Regions from separate parts of the Vibrio sp. T11.5 genome, predicted to be linked through region 2. Evidence: predicted binding sites of a transcription regulator. Region 2 holds the regulator's gene; each other region holds the start of a gene.
The links. The regulator PurR, encoded in region 2, represses purine synthesis genes. The targets are predictions, from matches to a motif close to TNANGNAAACGTTTNCNTNA.
Positions count from the first base shown of each region.

Region 1 (4,865 bases), on a different contig from region 2:
CGCTTATTTATTCTTGAGTTGCTGATGCTGGTATAGCACCTGATGTGGCTTGATCTGAGAGCGTTGCATTCTCTAGTACTTCGATGACTGTAAGATCATCTGTGCTGACATCGCTACTGTCAGCGGGTTGCTGCTCGACATGCCCAATGATGCTCTGATAGTAGCGTCGGATGTTTTCGACGTAGTTTCGCGCTTCGTCACCGCGGGCGTAACCATACCGAGTTTGGCTGTAGTATTTTTTCTGGCGCAACAACGGCAAGCGATCTTTCACATCCGCCCAAGAATCCGGGTTGCCACCTTGCTTTTTGGTTAGTCTCCTTGCGTCCATCATGTGACCATAACCGACGTTGTATGAGGCAAGGGCAAACCAAATCTTTTCATGCTTATCGATGGAGTCTGGGATGCGTGAAACCATACGACGTAAATAGTCAACTCCGCCTCTTACCGACTGCTTTGGATCGAGTCGATTGGTTACTCCGACACTTTTAGCTGTTGGCAGAGTCAGCATCATCATGCCACGTACTCCTGTTGGGGACTTAGCGAGCGGATTCCAATGCGACTCTTGATAAGCTAAAGCAGCCACCAAACGCCAGTCAAACTCTTCTGAATACTGTTTAAACAGTGGTGCCCATTGGGGAAGTTTTGAATTGAGTGCACGGATAAACGCGCGCGTATCAACGTAATCGAAGCTGCCAATATGGCCAATATACTTTTCTTCTAATGATGCGAGGTGACCAGATTGTTTGGTGTAGCCAAAGAATTCGATCATCAATGCATACAAGCTTTCGTCCTCTGAGCGTCGCACAAACCAAGAAATAGGCTGGTCTTCGGTTAGCTCAAATGCAAGAGCAATATCAGGGTAGATACGTTGAGATAGGGATACTTCGACGGAGTCGGCGACAGTAAACATCAAATCACCGTCAGAAACTTGCTTAAGCAGATCATTCACCTCTGCTTCAGGATCAATTTCAAACGCGAAGTCAGGATGTTGTTCTCTTTTGATGGCATTGAGTGTCTGTTTAACATGTGAATCACTGATAATTTTCAGAATGGGCAGCTCCTCTCCATCATCGCTAAGCGTAGGCTGAAGGTTAAGGAGTTGCTCTAGGTTACGTGGGCGCCTGTGACCTTTTTTATACACAACCTGTTGGCTAACGTAATAGTAAGCAGGTCCGGGTCTGAATCGCTCCATTCGTTCAGGAGATTGAGTCAAACCAGCGGCAATAATGTCGATTTCACCTTTGGCCAGTGCAGGGTAGAGTGATGAGATACGATAGGCTGGTTTCATTTCCAATTGCACACCAAGTTCATTGGCGAACTCGCGAGCCAGTTCGTAATCCAAACCCGCAGGGCCATCAAGACCGATATAGTAGGACAGTTGGTTATTAAGAGTTCCGACACGTAACACACCTCGTTCACGTATCTGGTCCAAATCACTTTTGGGCTCTGACTCAATCTGACAGCCGGATAACATCAATACCGAAAACAGCAAGGCGCTGATTGACGTCCAACGATTCAAGTAATGCTTCTTCATTCACATCATTCTCATACTTCCAGTAGGGCATTTATATCAAAGTGTCATAACAAGGCAAGACAATCAGAGCGACTTCGAGTTAAAGATTTAAAAATAGGATTTTTGCTGTAATTCAAATTTGACGAAAAAAATGACGCAAACGGTTGCTTTTGGTGTTACATCACAAAAATAATTCCTTTATAATGCGCCAGCAAAGAAGAGGTGGAATCGGCATAGGTTTTTATTTCTTAGGGAATAGCATCAAATTTATTTTTTCTAACCGACTGAATTTATTCCAATATCACCTTAATCAATTGCATAAGAGACCTAAGCGCATGAGAATTTTTCGTGGCTCCCCAGCTCTATCTGAATTTCGTGTTAACAAGCTTCTCGAGCTTTGTCGTGAATTGAGCCTTCCTGTGACTGGCATTTACGCAGAGTTTGCCCACTTTGCTGAACTGTCAGCGGATCTAGATGTTCAGGAAGTTGAAAAACTAGAAAAACTCCTGACTTACGGTCCGACAATTGAAGAGCACGAGCCAGAAGGCCTTCTTCTGCTAGCTACTCCTCGCCCTGGTACTATCTCGCCTTGGTCTTCAAAATCGACTGATATTGCTAATAACTGTGGTCTAGATAAAGTCGTTCGTCTAGAGCGCGGTACGTCTTATTACATTGAAGCTTCTGCTGAACTGACAGAACTGCAACTCGTCGAGCTTAAGGCAATTCTTCATGACCGCATGATGGAAGTGGTTTTCACTGACTTGGAATCTGCACAAGCACTTTTCCAAGTGGCAGAACCTGCACCAGTCGCGGATGTTGACTTACTAAATGGCGGACGTGCTGCGCTTGAAAAAGCAAACGTTACCCTAGGCCTTGCGCTTGCCGATGACGAAATCGAATACCTTTACGATGCGTTTGTGAACAAGCTAGATCGTAACCCAACAGACATCGAACTGATGATGTTTGCACAGGCGAACTCGGAGCACTGTCGTCACAAGATCTTTAACGCAGACTGGACTATCGACGACGTTAAGCAAGAGAAGTCTCTGTTCAAGATGATCAAGAACACATTCGAAACCACACCAGAAAACGTCCTGTCTGCGTACAAAGACAACGCAGCAGTAATGGTGGGTTCTGATGTTGGTCGTTTCTTCCCGAACCCAGAAACTCGCCAGTACGGTTACAACCAAGAGAAAGCGCACATCCTAATGAAGGTGGAAACGCACAACCACCCTACGGCTATCTCTCCTTGGCCGGGCGCTTCGACTGGTTCTGGTGGTGAAATCCGCGACGAAGGCGCAACAGGTATTGGCGGTAAGCCAAAAGCCGGTCTTGTTGGTTTCACAACATCTAACCTACGCATTCCTGGTTTTGAACAGCCATGGGAAACAGATTTCGGTAAGCCAGGTCGCATCGTTAACGCACTAGACATCATGCTAGAAGGTCCACTTGGTGGCGCTGCGTTCAACAACGAGTTTGGTCGTCCAAACCTACTTGGTTACTTCCGTACTTACGAAGAGAAAGTGAACTCTCACGCCGGTGTTGAGGTTCGTGGTTACCACAAGCCAATCATGATCGCTGGTGGTATGGGTAACATCCGTGACGAGCACGTACAGAAGAAAGAGATCCCTGTGGGTGCAAGCCTAATCGTACTTGGTGGTCCTGCGATGAACATCGGCCTTGGTGGCGGTGCCGCATCTTCAATGGCGTCTGGTCAATCAGCAGAAGATTTAGATTTTGCTTCAGTACAGCGTGAAAACCCAGAGATGGAACGCCGCTGTCAGGAAGTGATCGACCGTTGTTGGCAGCTTGGTGAAGAGAACCCAATCGCATTCATCCACGATGTGGGTGCGGGCGGTATCTCTAACGCACTCCCAGAGCTTGTAGACGATGGTGAACGTGGCGGTATTTTCCAACTGCGTGATGTACCAAATGACGAACCGGGCATGAGCCCACTTGAGATCTGGTGTAACGAATCTCAAGAGCGTTATGTAATGGCAGTTGCGCCAGAGAACATGGAAGTATTCGATGCGATTTGTAAGCGTGAGCGCGCACCATACGCTGTAGTCGGTGTGGCAACGGAAGAGCGTGAACTGAAACTTGAAGATTCACACTTCGAAAACACGCCGATCGACATGCCAATGGGTGTGCTTCTGGGTAAGACGCCTAAGATGCACCGTGATGCAAAAACACTGAAAGCGAATAACCCAGCAGTTAACCGCGACGGTATCGAACTAAACGAAGCTGCAGAGCGCGTGCTACGTCTACCAACGGTTGCTGAGAAAACATTCCTTATCACTATCGGTGACCGCACGGTAACAGGTCTTGTCGCGCGTGACCAAATGGTTGGCCCTTGGCAAGTTCCTGTAGCGAACTGCGCAGTAACAGCCGCAAGTTACGACACTTACCACGGTGAAGCAATGTCGATGGGTGAGCGTACACCAGTTGCTCTACTAGACTTCGGAGCTTCGGCTCGTCTAGCAGTGGGTGAGGCAATCACCAACATCGCAGCGACAAACATCGGTGATATCAAACACATTAAACTGTCTGCAAACTGGATGTCTCCAGCCGGTCACCCAGGTGAAGATGCTGGCCTTTACGAAGCGGTTAAAGCGGTGGGTGAAGAGTTATGTCCGGCCCTTGGTCTAACTATCCCAGTGGGTAAAGACTCAATGTCGATGAAGACCAAGTGGGAAGAGAATGGCGAGCAGAAAGAAGTAACCTCTCCACTATCTCTTATCATCACAGCGTTTGCTCGTGTTGAAGATGTACGTAAGACAATCACGCCTCAGCTTCGCACTAACAAGGGTGATACTTCGCTAGTTCTTATCGATCTAGGTAATGGTCAGAACCGTCTAGGTGCAACAGCGCTAGCACAGGTTTACAAGCAGCTTGGTGATAAGCCAGCTGATGTAGACAACGCTGCACAACTAAAAGGTTTCTATGAAGGCGTTCAAGCACTTGTTGCGAACGACCAAGTAGTGGCTTACCACGATAAGGGTGATGGCGGTCTATTCGTTACTCTTGCTGAGATGGCATTCGCAGGTCACTGTGGTGTTAAAGCGAACATTGAAGCACTGGGCGAAGACGCACTAGCAGCGCTATTTAACGAAGAACTAGGTGCGGTACTTCAGGTTAAGAACGAAGATTTAGACGCTGTACTTTCAACGCTAGCAGCAAATGGCCTAGAAGCGTGTTCACACGTAATCGGCTCTGTAGAAGCATCTGATGAGCTAGTGATTACTTCTGGTGAGAAAGTAGTTCTTGAGCGTAACCGCACTGAACTACGTACGATCTGGGCTGAGACAACGCATAAGATGCAAGGTCTACGTGATAACCCAGCTTGTGCTGA
Region 1 is NZ_JAPPTP010000037.1:14,263-19,127, forward strand. It holds gene mltF (membrane-bound lytic murein transglycosylase MltF) at 8-1,534, opposite strand; gene purL (phosphoribosylformylglycinamidine synthase) at 1,849-4,865, shown strand, end outside.
Region 1: the regulator PurR is predicted to act here: its motif matches at 1,666-1,685, upstream of purL (phosphoribosylformylglycinamidine synthase).

Region 2 (4,865 bases):
CTGAACTCATGCAAGAACTTAAAGCATTCAACGAAAAACGCGCTGAAATATACTGGTGGTTGTCCAGCTTATTTGCTAAAGAGCTAACAGAAGAGGATCTTCAGCAGTATCAATCTGTAGAGATCCGTTCTTTTCTAACAGGGCTGGGGGAAAACTCTCACCTGAAACCAGCCATAGATAAACTAGTCATTGCGCTCAATCGTCTTATCGATCGTGAAGATGCTCAGCTTGAACTGGCCGCAGACTTTTGCGATTTGTTTCTCAAATCAAACAAGGACTCAGCACTGCCTTACGCTTCGATATATATCGGCAACTCTGGCCTTCTCAATGACCAACCAGCCGCAGACATGGCGGAGTTGATGGCTAAACATGGCATTGAGGTAGACAAAGGGCTGAATGAGCCCGCAGACCACCTAGCGATTGAGCTCGATTTTTTGGGCAACCTGATTATCCAAGCTAACGAGCTAGATCAAGAACGCCACATGGAAGATTCATTTGCCGAACAGGAAGGATTTATTCAACAACATCTCCTGAGTTGGGTGCCACAATTTAGTAAGCATTGCGAAACATTGGACAAATTTGGCTTTTACTCTGCGGCTGCTTTGCTACTGGTTACGTTTCTTGAACTCGACTGCGCCTACTTAAGAGGTGAGTAACCTTGTTATGAATGTGTGATACAAAACTTATTACACCTTCTTTTTGTTTGCTCTTCTTTTGTTTGCGGTCTAGAATCGTGACCGCAAACGATAAAAATGAATGAACTAGAGACAAACCGCTGAATTAAGCGGTTTTTGTGTTTCTGATACTTTCTGCCAATTTATTCTACAATCTGAATATACCTCCTGGCAGTCATCGACAGGACAGAACCTTATGGCCACTATTAAAGATGTGGCACGCCTAGCTGGTGTGTCAACTACAACAGTTTCTCACGTAATTAATAAGACACGCTTTGTTGCCGAGGCGACACAAGAAAAGGTAATGGAAGCGGTCACGGAATTGAATTACGCACCAAGCGCCGTCGCACGCAGCCTGAAGTGTAATACTACTCGTACTATCGGCATGCTTGTTACTCAATCGACCAACCTATTCTTCTCTGAAGTCATTGATGGTGTAGAAAGCTATTGTTATCGTCAAGGCTACACGTTGATCTTATGTAACACTGGTGGCATCTACGAGAAACAACGCGACTATATCCGTATGCTCGCGGAAAAACGTGTCGATGGCATTCTAGTTATGTGTTCTGACCTAACAGAAGAACTCAGTGAGATGCTAGACCGTCAGAAAGACATTCCTAAAGTAATCATGGATTGGGGGCCTGAAAGCTCTCAAGCCGACAAGATCATTGATAACTCAGAAGAGGGGGGTTATCTTGCGACCAAATACCTAATAGACAACGGGCATAAAGATATTGCTTGTCTAAGCGGTCACTTCGAAAAAGCGGCCTGTCAGGAACGTATCTTAGGCTTCCGTCGTGCAATGACCGAAGCCAATCTTTCCGTCAACGAAGATTGGATTCTAGAAGGTAACTTCGAGTGCGATACAGCGGTGTTGGCAGCCGATAAAATCGTCGCCATGGACAAAAAACCATCAGCAGTGTTCTGTTTCAACGACACCATGGCACTAGGTTTAATGAGCAGACTGCAGCAAAAAGGTGTTCGTATTCCAGAAGATGTTTCTGTGATTGGCTATGACAACATCGAACTCGCCGAGTATTTCTCACCACCACTCACAACGGTCCACCAACCTAAACGACGCGTTGGTAAAAATGCGTTTGAAATTCTTCTCGAACGCATCAAAGACAAAGAGCATGAAAAGCGTGTATTTGAAATGCACCCAGAAATTGTAGTACGCGATACTGTGTGCAAATTCAACAAATAGCAGTGTGAAACGCCCGATTAATAACTCAATCTATTAGTCGGGCCTATCATTCAGGCGCAATTTAATTGAACCAAGATCACATTTGATCAATAGAGATGTGATACTTGCCTCAAATTTTATTTATCCTTAAGATGTTCGACTAATGCCACGAACAGGGCAAACCACTCGAAAGAGTGGGACGCAAAGCTTCCGGCCTGACTCAGGAAACTGAAAGGTAGCGGGGTTGCCGATGGGCAAAGATGCAAACGATTCGTATCGTTTAAAACACAACACTACAATTCTCACTTTTGAGCGAACATTGTAAATGTATGAGTTTTAATCTGGTATGACACCTTATTGACACTTTATCTGCATTATTTTGCTAATCTCTCGGACCTGAATTTGGTGGCGTATAATAATATACACCGAGATAACACAGCATGGATAAACCAATACTTAAAGACTCGATGCGACTTTTTGACCCACTTGGTCGTATAAAATCGCGTTCGATGTTCGGCGGATTCGGAATCTTCGCAGACGACACAATGTTCGCATTGGTAGTTAACGATATGCTCCATATCCGCGCCGACGACAAACTGGCTAGTCAATTTAAATCTGAAGGCTTAGAGCCCTATGTTTACAAAAAACGAGGCTTCCCGGTCGTAACCAAATATTTCGCTTTAACCAACGATGTCGCCTCCTGCCCCACCCGCGCGATAGAGCTAGCGCAGAGCGCACTCGAAGTCGCTAAAAAAGAAAAGACATCTCAAGCGAAAACTCGACCTAACCGCCTTAAAGACCTCCCTAACCTCCGTCTTGCAACTGAACGTATGCTAAAGAAAGCGGGCATCGATAGCGTTGAAAATTTAGAGGAAACAGGTTCAGTTAAGGCATTTAAGGCGATTCAAGCCACTCATACCGCAGACGTGTCCTTAGAATTGCTCTGGGCGTTGGAAGGCGCAATCAATGGTAAGCATTGGTCCGTCATTCCACCTGAACGTCGACAGGAGCTGGTCAACATACTCAACAGCTAATCAAGAATCGATGAAAAGCCAACCAGACGGTTGGCTTTTTTATTGGCTGTGAAATTTAATCTTTGCCAAACAGTTCTTATTTGTTAACAATTTAAATGAGCGCAATGTGTCTGCTGCTCGAAATAGAGGAAGTCGTTATGAATAAGAAACTTGTGTTGGGTATCCTGTTGGTCGGCCTGATCATTTTTCTCGGAGTCAATTTCGGTCAATACCTAACGTTAGAAAATGCCAAATCACAACAAGTTGCATTATCTGCATACATCAACAGTAATTTTACCTTAGCTGCGGCTATCTACTTCCTGGCTTACATCGCTATCACTGCGTTTTCCATTCCAGGGGCAGCAGTAGTCACACTACTTGGCGCCGCTCTATTTGGGTTTTGGACAAGTTTGTTACTCGTTTCATTTGCCAGCACCATAGGAGCAACATTAGCCTTCTTGAGTAGCCGCTTCCTGCTACGTGATTGGGTACAAAGTAAGTTTGGCGACAAACTGAATGCCATCAACCAAGGTGTCGATCGAGATGGGGCTTTTTACCTGTTCTCGTTGCGCCTCATACCTGTGTTTCCATTTTTTCTCATCAACTTACTCATGGGTCTGACACCTATTTCAACGGCTCGATTTTATCTCGTTAGTCAGCTAGGCATGCTACCTGGTACAGCGGTATACCTGAATGCAGGTACACAATTGGCACAGATAGATAGCTTATCAGGTATTGTCTCTCCATCAGTATTGGCCTCATTCGCTCTTCTAGGACTCTTCCCTGTGATTACCAAATGGGTGATGGGAAAAATTAAAGGGTCACCACAGACACGAGATGGGAGCCCGTCTTGAAAATATTCACCGCTAACAACCCTCCTGAAGCTCACATCATTTGTGAGCTTCTTAAGTCCAACCGAATACATTGCGAAGTGAGAGGAGAAGGTATCTTCAGCCTGCAAGGAGAGATCCCATTCGGAGAACATTCGCAGCCTTATGTATGGTTAATAGACCTTCAAATGAAAAAGCGCGCAATCGCAATCATTGAACAGTTTCATCAACAAACCTGCGCGGGCAATGAATGGTGCTGTGGAGAGTGTGGGGAAGCTAACGAAGCTCAATTTGGTGTATGTTGGCAGTGCGGAGCTGCAAGCCCTACTTAAGTAGCCTGACTCTTGATAAACTCGATCGAGTACTGGTTAAATGCTTCAGGGCGCTCGACATTACATACGTGACCGCAATCTGGGATCTCCAACAATGTACTCGTTTTATGCGCAGCAACCATTTCTTTAACTGGTCGAATGAACATATAATCTCTTTCCCCCATTAAGTAGAGCGTTGGGATAGGCAACTCACGTTCTTTAAAATAGCGCATGAGAGGATTCACGTCTGCTGTAAGAATAAACCAGCGCTTGAACTCTTTTTGGCAAAGCTTCTTAGCCTCACGAATAAATAGATGGCGAGATTCTTTCTGAGTGCGTTGTGGCATGACGATATAAGCAAATAGGCTGTACAGCCACATGTAAGGCACAATATGCTTACACATATTCCCTAACCTCACCAAAACTTGAGAGCGTGTATTAAGGCGTGTTACTGCACCTCCCAGAACCATTGACTTAACTCTTCCCGTCGACATTTCTGCTAAATTTCGCACGATGATGGTCCCTAAAGACATGCCCACAAAATGAGCCGACGTTATCTTTAGATGATCGAGTACTTTGAGAATATCGGCCGTGACAGCTTTAAATGTATAGCGATTGGAAATCAGTTCTTTCAAAAAAGGGCTAGATTTTCCGTGTCCTCGCAAATCAACAAGTAGCAGATTGAAATGCTGCCGGTAGGCTTTGATCTGTTTGAACCAGATCGATGAACTCCCCCCAGCACCATGCACAAAAACAACCCACTCATGACTGGTTGGGTGCAAATATGTTTTATGGAAAAGAAGCGTTTCACTCATAGAGTATTCAGTCAACGGGTTCGAAATTCATGTGTCGGC
Region 2 is NZ_JAPPTP010000001.1:629,940-634,804, forward strand. It holds gene torD (molecular chaperone TorD) at 9-656, shown strand; gene purR (HTH-type transcriptional repressor PurR) at 871-1,878, shown strand; cyclic di-GMP riboswitch class I at 2,024-2,109, shown strand; gene OH455_RS02950 (TfoX/Sxy family DNA transformation protein) at 2,298-2,891, shown strand; gene OH455_RS02955 (TVP38/TMEM64 family protein) at 3,029-3,724, shown strand; gene OH455_RS02960 (putative signal transducing protein) at 3,721-4,032, shown strand; gene OH455_RS02965 (alpha/beta fold hydrolase) at 4,029-4,826, opposite strand.

Region 3 (4,865 bases), on a different contig from region 2:
GCGAAGATGTCAATCCATTGCTGGTTCAGTATTGGTCCGAAACAAAACCGAACAGAGAGGATAAAGTGTTTGTCCCACTATGCGGCAAGACAGAAGATCTTGTCTGGTTGGCGACCAAGCATGACGATGTTCAAGGCGTAGAACTGAGTAAAATTGCTGTACGCTCTTTTTTTTCTGAACATTTTTATACGCCTACGGTGACCTCAATAAGTGGGCAGCATGAATTGTATCAGTTTGATGAGCTGTCTATTTACAACGGAGACATCTTTACTGCGCCGGTTCAGCCTGTCGAGATTGTGTATGATCGCGCTGCTCTCGTCGCATTGCCAGAAGAAATGCGCACTGACTACGCTCAACGAATCAAATCATTGCTTAAACCTGGCGGTAGAATTCTGTTGGTCACTCTGGATTACCCACAGGCTGAAATGGCGGGTCCTCCATTTTCAGTCGCCGAGTCTGAAGTTCGCCAACTGTTCTCAGAATATAAAATTTCCAAACTGTATCGTGATGATGCTGATGAGAAGCATCCGAAGATAGCGAAGAAAGGCTTATCCCACTTTGCAGAAGAAGTGTATTTGATCGAGAGCGAATGATAACAGCCCCTGTGTTTGAGCGCAGGGGCTGTTATTTTAATAAACGATGTTTACCTTAGCTGCGCTGGCGACAGCGCTTTCTATTGCTTGCTCAATCGTGTCTCTCCGAGCAATGCTCACTCCTAAGCGTCTTCGTCCGTTGATATCAGGTTTGCCAAACAAACGTAGCTGAGTTTGCGGCTCGGCTAGAGCGTCGGGGACTCCCTCAAACTGAATATTCTCGGATTGACCTTGCCCTAAAATCACGGCAGATGCGGTTGGACCGTATTGAGTGATACCTGAAATAGGTAAGCCAGTGAAAGCGCGTACGTGCAGTGCGAATTCAGAACTGTCTTGAGACATGAGAGTGACCAAGCCGGTGTCGTGCGGGCGAGGGGAGACTTCATTGAAAATGACGGTGTCACCCTTGACGAACAGTTCGACACCGAAGATGCCGCGGCCTCCCAATGCATTAACCACCTTACTAGCGGCATGCTGTGCGGCAGATAGGGCGGCTTGAGACATCGCTTGAGGTTGCCAAGATTCACGATAATCACCGTCTTGCTGGCGATGTCCGATCGGAGCACAAAAGTGGATGCCATCAATCGCTTTGACGGTTAATAAAGTAATCTCATAATCAAAATCGATAAAGCCTTCAACAATGACACGCCCTGCGCCTGTGCGGCCACCTTCTTGAGCGTATTGCCATGCTGCTTTTACGTCTGTCGCTGATTTAATGACACTTTGACCTTTGCCTGAAGAACTCATGATCGGTTTACACACGCATGGTATACCAACAGATTCAATGGCTTGGGTGAACTCTTCATAGGAGCTTGCAAAATGGTAAGGGGAAGTATTGAGGCCAAGTTGTTCTGCTGCCATTCGCCGAATTCCTTCTCGATTCATTGTTAGGCGAGTAGCATTCGCTGTCGGGACCACATTGACGCCATTGGCTTCAAGCTCAACCAGCTTATCTGTAGCAATTGCTTCGATTTCAGGTACTACATAATCGGGTTTTTCTTTGGCGATGAGCTGTTCTAGTGCATCACCATCAAGCATGTTCAGTGTGTAGCTACGGTGTGCTACCTGCATTGCGGGGGCATTTTCATATCGATCACAAGCGATGACCTCCAAGCCCAAACGTTGACATTCAATAGCGACTTCTTTTCCAAGCTCTCCCGAGCCTAGGAGTAAAACTCGTGTCGCATTGGTGCGAGTTGCAGTACCAAACATAGATAACCTTTAAATACGCGGATATGAAGTTGACTCGAATCATACGCATATATAGACAAAAAGCAAACGTTTGCTTTTTGTGTCGGGAGGATACAGTGCAAGACCACGAAACCTCGCTCAGCCAGCCATAGCGGAAAAAAATTTGAAGGATGCTGCTTTCCTTATTACCGAATTTCATCAATAAGTTAGAGCTTTTGAGACCAGTGAAACTTTGATGTAACAAACAAATTGTTATTGTGATTTGTATCAATAATGAGAATACTTAAGTAGAATGATGAGTTTGAGCTTATAATTCACTCAAACTATAAAATTAACAATAGTAGCCTTAGCCGATAGATGAAATACGATCCAAGCAACTCCATAAAGGTTCCAATTGATACGTTGACGGTTGGAATGTTTGTTACCGCAATCGAAGATAACGAACGCGTTAATTTAGCCAATGCTGGTAGAGTCTCCTCCCAGCAAGCTATTCAGCAGCTGATCAAAAATGGAATTAGATTTGCGTGGGTGGACCAAAACCTTTCTGTCAAAGGAAGTGTCTTTAAGCCGGTGGTTGAGGAGGCCCTACCCGAAGAAAGTGCATCGACCACACCGGTAACGCGAAAGCCTATGAGCCGGTTTTCCAAGCAAAAGCGAGCTTCAAAGATCATCCGTGAAGCGAAAGATCTGGCTCAAAAAATCCTCAACCAAACGTTTGATGATAAGTCGATTCATGTCGATGAATTGGAGGGGTGGGCCGACGACCTTATCGAAACCGTATTGATTGATTCAGATGCGTTACATTGTGTCTCTGCTTTGCGCAACAAAGACGAATACTTGCTTGAACACTCAGTCAATGTTGCAACCTTACTCGTCACCTTTGGTAAGCATCTTGATTTGCCAAAGGACACGCTTAAACAGCTTGCAATTGGCGGCATCATTCATGATGTTGGTAAAATCAAGGTCGATGACAAAGTTCTGCATAAACCTGGCAAACTCACACCTGAGGAGTTTGATCATATGAAGCTTCATCAGGTGTTTGCTGAAGAGATTATCCTAACGGTGGAGGGATTAGGAGACATCAGCCGAGATGTGTGTTTGATGCACCATGAAAAGTTAGATGGTAATGGTTACCCTAAAGGCCTGAAAGGCGAGGAAATTCCGCTGCATGGTAGAATGAGTTGTATTGTTGATATTTACGATGCCTTGACTGCCGATCGTTGTTACAAAAAAGGGATGAGTTCGGCGGAAGCGTTCAAGATAATATTGAGTTTAACGCCATTTCATCTTGATCGGGACTTGGTTTATAAGTTTATCAACTGTATCGGTGTTTATCCTGTGGGAGCATTGGTCGAGCTCAATGATGGCAGGGTAGGTATTGTTTGGACATCGAACCCAGATGAGCCCTTAAAACCAGAAGTGAAGTGTTTTTATTCGCGTAAATACAAGCGCTTTGTTGACGTTAGCTTTGTCGATATTAAAAATAGCCAGTATAAAATCGAGAGAGCGATTGCTCCGTCTAACCTAAATGTCGATCCGACTCCCTTCTTTGATGTTTGATCAGACTGCAAAAAAGGCGCTTTTTCAGCGCCTTTTAGTTTTATTGTCTTAGATGGCCAGATACGCAATAGGAATATCTGGGTTAATTGCTTCCAGAGTTGATTGCGTGTCGGCGAGGTGACTAATAGAACCTTCAGACATTTCAACTAGCGCGGTTGTTGCAATATCGTCAAAAGATTCACCATCAAGTAAGAGTTGAATAAGTGCCACTTGTAGAGGTGGAAGACTAGGGTTAAATGCTGCGTTTTCAGCATAGGCACCTTGATACACTTTGCCGTTTTTCAGCTTGATGCTCACGCCACTTAAGTTGTGTGTATACGGCGCGTGACTCTTATTGAGCGCACTCAGGGCTTTCAGTATCATTTCATCAGACTCTTGACACTTTTTGCCGTGATCTATAGTCGCCATCAAACCGGATTTGATGCCAAGATCAGATGGACCAAAGGATTCAGGTAGGTACTCTTTTAGTGTTTTTTCATCACGTTGAGGTAGTTGGACTACCAAGCTGTCCGCCGTCGTCAGTTCGTTCATAAACTGTCGGCAGTGGCCACATGGGCTAAAGTTGATTGTGATGTCAGAGATACCTTGCTCGCCTTTCATCCAGGCATGGCTGATGGCAGATTGTTCTGCATGAACCGTTTGGCCGAGTTGGGCCCCTAAGATCTCTACGTTTGCTCCAAAGTACAGGCGTCCGGTAAGACCGCGAACAATGGCACCCACGTAGAATTTCGAGATCGGCGCATAAGAGTAAGCGGCGGCAAAAGGAAGTAGTGAGACACGCAGTTCATCGTCTTCCAAGCCGGAAATCGTCAATAGCTCTGCAAATTGTTCCGAAGAGAGCGTCGCGTCAAAATCATCCGCTAACAAAATAGGAGAAAGGAACTCTGCGACTTTAGCTGGCGCTTCAGACAGCGCTTGTTCAATGCGGCTTCTCATATTGAATCCTTGTTTAAGCAATAATAGGTATCTTGGGGCTTGCCTGAGTTACCTGTTTAGAGTGGCTTGCCCTGATACTGGTATTACATTTTATGTAAAACGGAGAACTTTTCTGAGATTTGTATCACATAAAAGTTTGCAATGAATTTTGTTGTTTCATAATTAGAGTGAGCTCACACATGATAACGATTGCACTCTTCGATAAAGTGATGTGCGTCGGAATGCGAGGATAAGCAACCCGACGCAATAGTTATGCTGCTAGCCAGATAGCCAGCGCAAAGAATGAGGGGGCGAGGATGGAGGTGATCACACCACAAACTACCAGTGCTAAAGAACTGAAGGCGGCATCTTGAGCATCTTTTTCTGCACAAGTTGCGGTACCTAAGGCGTGTGAGACCGTACCCATAGTCAACCCTTTAGCAATAGGATGTGTAATGTTAAGCCAGTTGTATATAGGGTAAGCCAAGATGGCGCCAAACAGGCCGACCAGCAAAACCAGAATAGCGGCAATAGCTGGCTCCCCGCCAAGATGGCTCGACACTTCCATTGCGATGGGAGTCGTAACCGACTTGCCAAGTAAACTAG
Region 3 is NZ_JAPPTP010000009.1:165,467-170,331, reverse strand. It holds gene OH455_RS11840 (thiopurine S-methyltransferase) at 1-593, shown strand, start outside; gene purT (formate-dependent phosphoribosylglycinamide formyltransferase) at 630-1,805, opposite strand; gene OH455_RS11830 (HD-GYP domain-containing protein) at 2,142-3,344, shown strand; gene cdd (cytidine deaminase) at 3,393-4,280, opposite strand; gene OH455_RS11820 (CidB/LrgB family autolysis modulator) at 4,531-4,865, opposite strand, start outside.
Region 3: the regulator PurR is predicted to act here: its motif matches at 1,864-1,883, upstream of purT (formate-dependent phosphoribosylglycinamide formyltransferase).